DNA from 4 places in the Mesorhizobium sp. ES1-6 genome. Region 1 is predicted to be linked to each of the others. Evidence: predicted binding sites of a transcription regulator. Region 1 holds the regulator's gene; each other region holds the start of a gene.
The links. The regulator PhoB, encoded in region 1, activates phosphate uptake and scavenging genes when phosphate is short. The targets are predictions, from matches to a motif close to TGTCATNNANCTGTCAT.
Positions count from the first base shown of each region.

Region 2: a site for PhoB is predicted at 919-935, ahead of LB564_RS22820 (RNA degradosome polyphosphate kinase). Genes of this name have one in related genera too.
Region 3: a site for PhoB is predicted at 1,233-1,249, ahead of LB564_RS18745 (esterase-like activity of phytase family protein). Genes of this name have one in related genera too.
Region 4: a site for PhoB is predicted at 863-879, ahead of LB564_RS27125 (acid phosphatase). Genes of this name have one in related genera too.

Region 1 is NZ_JAIUGU010000003.1:611,538-614,519, reverse strand. Features, by position in the region: gene LB564_RS11860 (helix-turn-helix domain-containing protein) at 89-1,141, shown strand; gene phoB (phosphate regulon transcriptional regulator PhoB) at 1,669-2,358, opposite strand; gene phoU (phosphate signaling complex protein PhoU) at 2,374-2,982, opposite strand, start outside.
Region 2 is NZ_JAIUGU010000010.1:132,128-135,109, forward strand. Features, by position in the region: gene LB564_RS22810 (FAD-dependent monooxygenase) at 1-575, opposite strand, end outside; gene LB564_RS22815 (zinc-finger domain-containing protein) at 586-831, opposite strand; gene LB564_RS22820 (RNA degradosome polyphosphate kinase) at 1,000-2,982, shown strand, end outside.
Region 3 is NZ_JAIUGU010000007.1:97,601-100,582, reverse strand. Features, by position in the region: gene LB564_RS18750 (FAD-dependent oxidoreductase) at 1-1,079, opposite strand, end outside; gene LB564_RS18745 (esterase-like activity of phytase family protein) at 1,364-2,833, shown strand; gene LB564_RS18740 (L,D-transpeptidase) at 2,887-2,982, opposite strand, start outside.
Region 4 is NZ_JAIUGU010000014.1:146,874-149,855, forward strand. Features, by position in the region: gene LB564_RS27125 (acid phosphatase) at 1-792, opposite strand, end outside; gene LB564_RS27130 (cytochrome-c peroxidase) at 976-2,223, shown strand; gene LB564_RS27135 (GIY-YIG nuclease family protein) at 2,424-2,711, opposite strand; gene LB564_RS27140 (SDR family oxidoreductase) at 2,897-2,982, opposite strand, start outside.

The DNA.
Region 1 (2,982 bases):
TTGACGGCTTCGATGATAGTGACACCCATGCCGTGCGATCGGTGTGACGCCGACGCTAGGGGCAGTGGAAAGTTCGACACCGGTTCAGATGCGCAAACCCGACAGCACGCTCGACATGGCAACGGCACGGCGAGTTGAATGGCCTTTTCCGCCAGGGGAGGAATGTTTCGCCGCGTGGAAGAATGCGCTTTCTCTGCTGGTCGACTGTTCCATACCCGAGAGCGCCGACCCCGCGCTTTTCGATTTCCATGGCTGCAGCTGGCAACTTCCAGGCGCCTTTCTGCACGCCAATGGCGGTTCGGCGATGGCGATGTCGCGGACACAACAGGTCATCGACGACCGGCCCACCCAGCACATGGTGCTGTACATGGTTTTGGAAGGACAGGTCACGAGCAGCTACGACGGGTTGATCCAGGAGCATGTCCCCGGCGACATCGTCGTCGTCGACTATTCGTCGCCCTACGAGAGTCGGACCTCGGGCTATGAAGGGGTCGCGCTGACCTTGGACAAGGCCAGTGTGCCGGCCGGGCTGCAGAACAATGTTCACGGCCTTGTGCTGACGGCGAGCGAGGACGCCGGTGCGATGCTCGGAACCCAGATCATGGCTCTCGTGAAGCATATTGACGGCCTCTCCATCCACCAGAGCCAGGTAACGGTCGATGGCATTCTGCGCTTTGCCGCCGCCGCCTTTGGCGCCCCCACAACGCGGCACCGGCGCGACAAGCGTTTCCTTTTCCAGCGTGCGTCGTCGACCGCACGACAGAAACTGTCCGATCCCGACTTCGGCCCCAGTGAGTTGGCGGCGGTGCTGGGCGTTTCCCGATCGAATCTGTTCCGCCTGTTCGAGCCGCATGGTGGCGTGCAACGCTGGATGCTCGCGGAACGGCTAAGGGTGTGCTTGCAGAGCATTCTGCGATCGACATCGGATCACAAGATAGCCGCCATCGCCCGTAATCACGGGTTTCGCAGCGAGTCGCACTTCAGCCGCGCTTTCCAGAAGCGATACCAGATCAGTCCGAGTTCCGTCCGTGCTCTCAACCATGATTCAACGCGGATGGCGGCCTATGAGACCTTGCTGAAACAAGGCAACGGCAACGGCGGAGCGATCGTCGAGGGCTGGCTTGCCTCCCTCCGCGCCTGAGTCCGTCGAGCCGGATCCGTCGACACATTGATCGTGCGTCTCATCTTCGTGACCGAACGTCCCAAAATGCTCGTCAGTCTCGCGCGGGACCGTGACAGCACGACCGACTTCGCGGACAGGTATCTTTGGGGCTGATCTGAAGCGTTCCGACCCTCCACGGAGGCACGAATGCGCAGCGGAGCGAAAAAGGGGGCACGAACATGTCAGGCGAAGCGATCGAGATGCGGCAGGTCGGTCAAGCGGAGAACCCCACTCACCGGCAACCATCCTATCTGGAGCAGGCACTGGGCAGGGTCAGTCAGCTTATCGGATCAGCCGGCTCACGATCACGTCATGGGTCGGAGCCGGACGGTCTGGAAGCATTCGACATGCTCGGCGGCTGGAAGGGCTCGGACGCGAGCAGGCGCGACATCAGGTAGCGCCGCGGATTGTCCCTGGGACGCGCACGCATCATCTCTGCTGGTATTCGCGGGCGTATTGATGTTTGCCGTTATCATCTTTCGCACGCGCGCTGGCTGAGCGCGGCTTTAATCCTCGCGGATCGCGTAGCCCGCGCCGCGGATGGTGCGGATGACGTCGGGCATGCGGCCATTGTTGACCGCCTTGCGCAGCCGGCCGACATGCACGTCCACCGTGCGCTCGTCGATATAGATCGTCTCGCCCCAGACATTGTCGAGCAGCTGGCTGCGCGAGAACACCCGGCCGGGATGGCGCATCATGAATTCCAGCAGCCGGAACTCGGTCGGTCCGAGCCGGATTTCGCTCTTCTTGCGATAAACCCGGTGCGATTCACGGTCGAGCACGATGTCGCCGACCTTGAGCACGCTGGACAGCACTTCCGGCTTGGCGCGGCGCAGCAGCGCCTTGATGCGGGCCATGAATTCCGGCGTCGAGAACGGCTTGACCAGATAATCGTCGGCACCCGTCGACAGGCCGCGCACGCGATCGCTTTCCTCGCCGCGCGCCGTCAGCATGATGATCGGCAACCGCTCGGTCTCGGGCCGCATTCGCAGGCGCCGACAGAGTTCGATCCCGGACACTGCCGGCACCATCCAGTCGAGCACCAGGAGATCGGGGACGTTTTCCTGCAGCCGGATTTCGGCTTCATCGCCGCGCGTCACCACTTCGACCTGGTAACCTTCCGATTCCAGATTGTAGCGGAGGAGCACGCCAAGCGGCTCCTCGTCCTCGACCACCATGATGCGCGGCGCGATCATCGGCCTGTCACCCTGTTATACCGCCGGCGCCGACATCGCGGTCTCGTCCTGCTTAGGGCGATTGGCGGGCAGCTGCGTGCCGGTCAGCACATAGTATGCATTTTCAGCGATGTTGGTCACGTGGTCGCCGATGCGCTCGAGATTCTTGGCGCAGAACAACAGATGCGTGCAGGCGGTGATGTTGCGCGGATCTTCCATCATGTACGTCAGCAGTTCGCGGAATACCGAGGTGTATTTGACGTCGATGCGCTCGTCGTCATTCCTGAGTTTGGCCAGTGCCGACGCATCGCCGGCCGCATATTCCTCGACCACGCCATGCACCTGGATCAGCACCAGTTGCGCCATGGCGTCGATGGAATGCGAAAGGTCGCGCGGCGTGGCGCTGAGACCGACAGTGCCGACGCGCTTGGCGATGTTCTTGGCAAGGTCGCCGATGCGTTCAAGGTCGCCGGCCATGCGGATCGAACCGACGACATGACGCAGATCGTCGGCCATCGGCTGCCGCTTGGCGATCAGCGTTATGGCGCGGTCATCGAGTTCGCGCTGGCGCGCATCCATGATGGCATCGTCGGAGACGACGCGCTGGGCAAGAGCGTTGTCGGAGTTCAGCAGCGCCTTGGTGGC
Region 2 (2,982 bases), on a different contig from region 1:
CCCGAGAAGCGGCTGTTCGCGAAGCCGGCTCCGTTGCCTGGGCTGGCAAACCTCCGCACCGCTGACCAAACGCCATCGGCACCGACCAGCAGAGAGCCTTCGGTGTCGATGATCTTGCGGCCGACTCCGTCCGTCCTGGTGATGCCGAGTGAACCGGAGGCGACGCTGCTGACCTGCGCGCCGGTGGTGAGGTGGATGTCGGGCATTTGCGCGACGCGCGCCATCAGGGCGTCTTGCAGATCAGCCCGGTGGGTGACGAGATAGGGCGCGCCCCACCGCTGCTCGCCGGCTCCGCCCAGCGGCACGCGCGCCAGTTGGCGTAGGCTTGCTGCGTCCCTCAGCACCACGGCTTCCGGCTTGACGGCGTTGGCGACAAGCGTGTCGAGCACGCCAAGCTGGCGAAGTATGCGTGTCGCATTGGGCGAGAGCTGGATGCCGGCGCCGGCTGCTTCCAGGCGCTGCGCCTGTTCGAACACCCTCACTGAGTAGCCGCGTTCGGCGAAGGCAATCGCCGCTGTCAGCCCGGCGATGCCAGCCCCGGCGATGACGACTTGCCGGGACCGCGTCTCGCTCATGATCGGGAGGTCAGGCGGCCTGGTCGATATAGAGGCAGCCCGCCGGCAGCGTTTCCGTCGCCTTCAGCTTCGGCGAATAGCGGTAGAGGGTCGAGCAGTAAGGGCAGACTTTCTCATTGTCGTCGCCCATGTCGAGGAACACATGCGGATGGTCGAAAGGCGGGTTTGCGCCCGTGCACATGAATTCCTTGACCCCGATGTCGATCGCCGGATGGCCCGCATCGTTCTGGAAATGGGGAATGGAACCGCCTGCCATCGTCGTCTCCTTAACGCAGTCTCTTCTGCATCTGGATCATATCAGGCCTGTTTGCAAGTTCGATGAAATCAAACTGTCGCAAAACCCTGTCAGAGAACTGTCGCAAAAGCCTGCCACAGGATAAGTTAAGCCGGTTAACCGGCCAAGGCGCGCGGAAGAGCAGGAATCATGAACGAATTGAAGCCGGTACAGAGCGAATTCAACAATGTCGCGGCAGCGAGCCCGGAAGGCAATCCGGACCGTTTCGTCAACCGCGAGTTCTCCTGGCTGCAGTTCAACCGCCGCGTTCTCGAGGAATCGCTGAACACCCATCACCCGCTGCTGGAGCGCGTCCGCTTCCTGTCGATTTCGGCCGCCAATCTCGACGAGTTCTTCATGGTGCGCGTCGCCGGCCTTGCCGGCCAGGTGCGCGAGGGCATCGTGCTGAAGAGCCCCGATGGGCGCACCCCCGAGCAGCAGCTCGAACAATTGCTGCGTGAAGTCGAGCGCCTGCAGGAGGACCAGCAGAAGAGCCTTTCGGCACTCACCGTGCTGCTCAACAAGGAAGGCATCGAGACCATTACCCGGGATGCGCTGACCAAGGACGAGAAAGTCTGGCTGGAAGAACATTTCCAGGACCAGGTATTTCCTGTGCTCACCCCGCTGTCGATCGATCCGGCGCATCCGTTCCCGTTCATTCCCAATCTCGGCTTCTCCATGGCGCTGCAGCTTCGACACCGCAAGAACGGCGAGGAGATGAGCGCGCTCTTGCGCCTGCCGGTGGCGCTGAAGCGGTTCATCCGTCTGCCGGACCGCAAGCACCATGTCCGCTTCATTCCGCTGGAGGAGGCGGTCGGCCTTTACATCGGCAAGCTGTTCCCCGGCTACGAGGTCAAGGGCTCCGGCACGTTCCGTATCATCCGAGACAGCGACATCGAGGTCGAGGAAGAATCGGAAGACCTGGTGCGGCTGTTCGAAACGGCGCTGAAGCGCCGCCGCCGCGGCTCCGTGATCCGCATCGAGTTCGACATGCTGATGCCCGGCGAATTGCGCGACTTCGTCGCCGGCGAGCTGGGCGTCTCGTCCAGCCGCATCAGCGTGTTGACGGGTCCGCTGGCGCTCAGCCAGATCTCCGAGATCGTCTCCGTTCCCCGCGACGACCTGAAATTCATACCCTACAACCCACGCTTTCCCGAGCGCATCCGCGAGCATGGCGGCGACTGTTTCGCCGCCATCCGCGAGAAGGACATCGTCGTCCATCACCCCTACGAATCCTTCGATGTCGTGGTGCAGTTCCTGCGCCAGGCGATGGCCGATCCCGAAGTGGTGGCCATCAAGCAGACGCTTTACCGCACCTCCAACGACAGTCCGATCGTGCGCGCGCTGGTCGACGCCGCCGAGGCCGGCAAGTCGGTGACGGCGCTGGTCGAGCTCAAGGCGCGTTTCGACGAGGAAGCCAATATCCGCTGGGCGCGCGATCTCGAGCGCGCCGGCGTGCAGGTCGTGTTCGGGTTCCTTGAGCTCAAGACCCACGCCAAGATGTCGCTTGTTGTGCGGCGCGAGGACGGCAAGCTGCGCAATTACGTCCATCTCGGCACCGGCAACTACCATCCGGTGACCGCGCGCATCTACACCGACCTGTCCTTCTTCACCACCGATCCGACGATCGCCCGCGACGTTGCCCAGCTTTTCAATTTCATCACCGGCTATGCCGAGCCGACCGATGAGATGCGGCTGGCGATCTCACCGTTCACGTTGAGAAGCCGCATCCTGAAGCACATTTCCGGTGAAGTCGCCCACGCCCTGGAGGGGCGGCCGTCGCGCATCTGGATGAAGATGAACGCGCTCGTCGACCCGATCATCATCGACGCGCTCTACGACGCCAGCCGCGCCGGTGTGGAGATCGATCTCGTCGTGCGCGGCATATGCTGTCTCAGGCCACAGGTGCCGGGCCTGTCGGAAAACATCAGGGTCAAGTCGATCGTCGGCCGGTTCCTCGAGCACAGCCGCATCTATTGTTTCGGCAACGGCCATGGCTTGCCGTCGGACGAGGCGATCGTCTACATCTCCTCGGCCGACCTCATGCCGCGTAATCTCGACCGCCGCGTCGAGACCATGGTGCCGATCACCAATCCAACTGTGCATGAACAGATTTTGGGCCAGATCATGCTG
Region 3 (2,982 bases), on a different contig from region 1:
TTGCCGACGCCGCCGCCCTGGCTGAAGCCGGCCATGACGCCGCAGGCGACCCAGTAGTTCTTCAGGCCGCGCACCGGCCCGACGATCGGATTGCCGTCGGGGGTGAAGGTGAAGGCGCCGTTGACCCATTTGCGGATGCCGGCCGTCGCCAGGCAGGGAAAGCGCTCATGCGCCTTGGCGAGTTCCGGGCTGATGCGGTCGATGTCCTCCGGGATCAGCTCGATGCCATAGTCCCATGGCGCGCCGTCCATGTTCCAGTGCCTCGGGTTCTGCTCGTAGACGCCGAGCAGCACGCCGTTGCGTTCCTGGCGCAGGTAGGAAAAGCCGTCGAGGTCGACCGCAAGTCCGAGTTCCCGGTCGAGCGCGGCGACCTCGGGAATGTCCTCGGTGACGAAATAATGGTGCTCCATCGGCGTCACCGGCAAGTCGACGCCGGCCATCAGGCCGAGCTGCTTCGCCCATAAGCCGCCGGCATTGACAACATGTTCGGCGACGATGGTGCCCTGCTCGGTGACGACATCCCAGTGGCCGTCAGCGCGTGGCTTCAGCGCGACCACGCGGTTGCGCAGGATGACTTCGGCGCCACGCTTTTTCGCCGCTCCGGCATAGGCGTGCGTCGTTCCGTAGGGGTCGAGATGGCCCTCGTTGGAATCATACAGGCCGCCGAGCACACCGCTGACGTCGATGATCGGGCAGATCGCCTTGATCTCTTCCGGGGTCACCAGGCGGGCCGTTTCGATGCCCACCGACTGAAACACCGCCCAGGCCGACTTCAACCATTCCCAGCGCTGCGGATCGCTGGCCATGTTGACGCCGCCGGTCATGTGCAGGCCGATGTCCTGGCCGGATTCGGCCTCGATCTCGCGATAAAGCTTGATGGTGTAATCCTGCAGCGCCGCGACGTTGGGATCGGCGTTGAGCGCGTGAAAACCGGCCGCCGCGTGCCAGGTCGAGCCGGCCGTCAGTTCGGCGCGCTCGATCAGCGCCACGTCGCTCCAGCCGAACCGTGTCAGATGGTAGAGCACCGAGGCGCCGACCACGCCACCTCCAATGACGACTGCGCGGTAATGCGACTTCAAGGCTTCCCTCCTGGTCTGTCAGAGGGGACACCATATATGGACTGTACATTAGTGTCTAGTGCGCTGAATACGAGCGATGGCCCGATCAATAATCTCACGCCGTCCAGTATTTTTATCGCCACACGGAGACCCCGGCGGGCCGACATCGCGCACTGTCACGCAAGCATCATGTTGACGCCTTAGATCGCTTTCGGGGAGGCATGCGCGGCATCGTCGATGCGGCACCTCTTTTCATTTTTGTCCTTCGGCCGCTCCGGCGTGCTTCGTCACAAAGAGGATTGTCCATGAAACATTTGAACCGGAGCGTCGCACTCGGCGCAGCGCTGGCCTTGTTCACCGCCCTAACCCCCGCGCTTGCCGATGGCGTGGCCTATATCAACAAGGGCCTCGTCGGCGTCGGCCGCATCCCGGCCGCACAGCGCGACAAGTTCGGCGAGACGTTTGGCTCGGGCTCCGGCATGGCGATCGACACATCCGGCTGGACGCACGATGCCGGCACCTACAAGGGGTCGCTCTGGCTGCTGCCCGACCGTGGCTACAATGTCGCCGGCACCACCGATTACCGGCCGCGCCTCAACACGATCGGCATCGAGTTCACGCCTGTCGCGCCGGGCGCTGCTCCCGCCGCCGGCCAGGAGCAGACCGGCGTCAAGGCGACGCTTGCCGACACCATGCTTCTCACCGACGACAAGGGCGCCGACGCCACCGGCCTCGATCCGTTGGCGGATGTACGCCCGGCCGCGGGCGACATGCCGATGCTGCCCGTCGCCACCAACGGCAAGCTCGCTCTCGACAACGAAGCGATCGTGCGGCTGCCCGACGGTTCGATGTTCATCTCCGACGAATACGGCCCCAACATCTACCGGTTCTCCGCGCAAGGCCGCCTGATGTCGGCGACCCAGCCGCCGGCGGCCCTCGTGCCGATGCGCAAGGGAGCGCCGAACTTCTCTTCCGACAACCCCGGCCCGGGCGCCGCCGACCCTGACCCGAAGGATCCCGAGACCGGGCGCCAGAACAACCAGGGCCTCGAAGGCATGGCCATGACGCCGGACGGCAAGTTCCTGATCGCGGTGCTGCAGTCGGCTCCGAGGCAGGACGGCGGCGATTCCCCTTCGACGCGCCAGAACACCAGGGCCCTGGTCTATGACGCCTCCGACCTCGCCCATCTGAAGCTAGCGCATGAATATGTCGTGCCGCTGCCGGTGTTCAAGGATGCCAAGGGCAAGACCAAGGTCGCCGCGCAGAGCGAGATCGTGGCGCTTTCGGACACGTCCTTCCTGATGCTGGCACGCGACAGCGGCAACGGCCAGGGCCTGAAGAAGGGCGACGCGTCGCTCTACCGGCAGATCAACATCGTCGACCTTTCCGGCGCGACCGACATCGCGGGCGGACCCTTCGACGCCGCCGACAAGCCGGTCGCGCCCAAGGGCGTGCTTGATCCGTCGGTGACCCCGGCCAAGCTGACGCCGTTCATCGACATCAACGACGCCGCCGCGCTTGGCCGCTTCGGCCTGCACAATGGCGGGGCGAAGGACCGCAACGAGCTCTCCGAAAAGTGGGAAGCGATGTCGCTCGCCAGCGTGCTCGACCCGAAGCTGCCCGACGACTATTTCCTGTTCGTCGGCAACGACAATGACTTCCTCGCCCAGGACGGCTTCCAGGTCGGCGCCCCCTACAAGGCCGATGACGGCGCCGATGTCGACACCATGTTCCTGGTCTATCAGGTCACGCTGGCGGGCCTCGGCAAGAAGTAACGATCCCAGCGGGGCGGACGCGCCTGGCGTCCGCCCGCAAGTCGTGAAAAGGCTTACTTCAGGAACTCCGCGTCCTTCGGCACGCCCGCATCGATCGGCTCGGCGGTTCTGCTCGACACGGCCATGATCTTGCCGGCAGCCGACAGGTT
Region 4 (2,982 bases), on a different contig from region 1:
CTCGTAAGGCGGCTGCATGGTGTTGACGGCGTGGAAGTCGGGCGTGATGGCGCCGTCATTGACGAATTTCGGCACGCCGCCAAGCGCCGAGGCCGGCGAATTGTCGGCCACCTTCAAGGTCGTGCCGTCGGCCTCGACCACGGCGATCTGGCCCTTGATCGGGCTGGTGTCGGCATGCGGATAGACCGGCACGCAGGCGCAGGCGAGCTGGAAATGGTTGAGGAAGGAGCCGCCGAAGGCGCCCTGGAAGAAATTGTCGGCCAGCACGTATTTCTTCGCCACCTGCCACATCGGCAGGTTCGAGCCGTCATAATGGCCCATGACCAGGCCGCCGGAATCGGCCCAGGCGACGAACTTGTCGTTCTTCCCGCCGTCGATCTGCATCTGCTCCTGGTAGAAGCGGTGCCACAGATCGTGGGTGATGACGTTGGTGCCCTCGTGAAAACCCTTGGGATCGTCGATGGCGAAGGCGGCGTTGGCGAGATGCGCGGTCTCGGCCTCCGTCACCACGGGCGTGACGCCCTTGCCGGTCAGCCCACCCCAGGCCGGCGGCAGTTCGGTCAGCGGCTTGCCGTCACGGTCGAGCTGGCGCGCCTGATCGGCCGAGACACTGGCCAGACCATTGGCGCCGGGGAAGCCGCCGTAGAGATTATCGAAGCTGCGGTTCTCGGCATAGATGACGACGACGGTGTCGATCTTGTCGAAGCCCGGAGGCGCGGCATGGGCTGCCGCGAGGGGAAGCAGGGCCGAACCGGCCAGGCAGAAGGAATTGAGAAGCTTGAGCCTCGTCATGGAAAGACCTCGTGGCTTGACTGTGGCTGGAGGGGCGCGGGAACCATGGCGGCAGCTAACGTGGATGCCTTGTCACCTTTGTGACATCGGCCGCCAAGGCGAACACGGTTTCGTGAGCGCCGGGGCCGGTCATCAATCCGTTGCACTGCGTTCTTATTGCCGGGCCAAAGCGGACCACGCCCCATGACGACCAGACGATGGAAAAGCCTGACAATCGCGATCGCCGCGATCTCGACCCTTGGCTTTGCCGCGCCCGCCAATACGGCGGATGGCGTCCATCCCGGCCCCCTGTCGCGCGCCGACGCCTTCGCCCGGGCTCAGGCACTCACCGCGCTTGGCAAGAAAATGTTCTTCGACCCGGCCCTTTCCGCCTCGGGCAAGCAGGCCTGCTCGTCCTGCCATGACCCGCGCCACGCTTTCGGGCCAGCCTCGGCGGCACCGGTCGAGATGGGCGGCCCAAACCTCGACCAGCCCGGCGTGCGCGCCGTGCCGTCGCTGCGATATCTCCAGGCCGCGCCCGCCTTCACCGAACATTTCTACGATTCCGAGGACGAGGGCGACGAGAGCGTCGACAACGGCCCGACCGGCGGCCTGACCTGGGACGGCCGCGTCGACTACGGCAAGGACCAGGCGAAAATCCCCCTGCTCTCGCCTTTCGAGATGGCCAACAAGGATGCCGGGGCGGTCACCGCCGCCTTGCGCAAGTCAGCCTATGCCGGCGACTTCAAAGCAACCTTCGGCAACGACGTCTTCGACCGCCCGGGCGACGCCATCGACGCCGCCGCCGAAGCGCTCGGCACGTTCGAGCAGAGCGCGGCCGACTTCTACCCATACTCCAGCCGCTACGATGCCTTCCTCGCCGGCAAGGCGACATTGTCGACGCGGGAACTGCATGGCCGCGAACTGTTCGAGGACGAGAAAAAAGGCAATTGCGCCTCCTGCCATCTCAGCGAACCCGCCAATGACGGAGAGCCGCCGCAGTTCACCGATTTCGGCCTGATCGCCATCGCCGTGCCGCGCAACCCGGCCATCCCGGCCAATGCCGACCCCGCCTATGCCGATCTCGGCCTGTGCGGCCCGCTGCGCACCGATTTCCATGGCCGGCCGGAGTATTGCGGCCTGTTCAAGACGCCGACGCTGCGCAACGTGGCGCTGCGCCAGAGTTTTTTCCACAATGGCGAGTTCCACACGTTGCGCGACGCCGTCGCCTTCTACGCCAGCCGCGACACCGACCCCGGCCGCTGGTACCCGAAAAATGCCGACGGCACGGTGAGGAAATATGACGATCTGCCAAAGGCTTACTGGGGAAACCTGAATCAGGATCCGCCCTTCGACGGCAAGAAACCCGGCGACAAGCCGGCGCTTGATGACGCCGAGATCGACGACATCGTCGCGTTTCTGCAGACGCTGACGGATGCGGATCAGCGGTGATGAGATAAGCTGGGAAGCCTTGCCGAAAGGTCGCCTGCTGGCTTGACGATTAGCCGAGGCTCTCCTCTTCCTTCGTCATCCTAGGGCGGAGCAAGGAGCGCAGCGACGCGGCGCAGACCCTAGGATCCATGCCGCGACGCTTGTGACGGATAAAACGGTGCCGAACCTTGCGCACGCCTGCGACGAAGCGCTGCCGTGCGCTACCATCCCGTTCCGCGAAACAGCTCGAACCATTCGGGATTGGCCTTCTCGATGAGTTCGATCTTCCATTGTCGCGGCCATCGCTTCAGCGACTTCTCACGCTGGATGGCATCACGAACGTCGAAATGTTCCTCATACCAAACCAGGCGTAGCGCACCATAGCGACCGGTGAAGCGCGAGCCTTCGCCGGATTTGTGCTCCGGCATCCGGCGTCCAAGATCGTTGATGACACCGATATAGATGGTGCCACCCTTCTGGCTGGCGGTCATGTAGACATAGCCGGTCATACGCTGACGGTAACCGCCAACGCGTCTTGCGACAATTCTCGTTCGCTGTATTTTCTGGCCATGTCGCGGCATGGATCCTAGGGTCTGCGCCGCGTCGCTTCGCTCCTTGCTCCGCCCTAGGATGACGAAGCGAGGAAGGGCTTCGGCTAATTTCAGAGGTCTGAAACGGCCACCAGCCAACGCCCTCACAGCGCCCGGATCACGCCCCCATCCACGCGGATATTCTGCCCCGTAATATACCCTGCCCCATCCGACGCCAGAAAGGCGATCG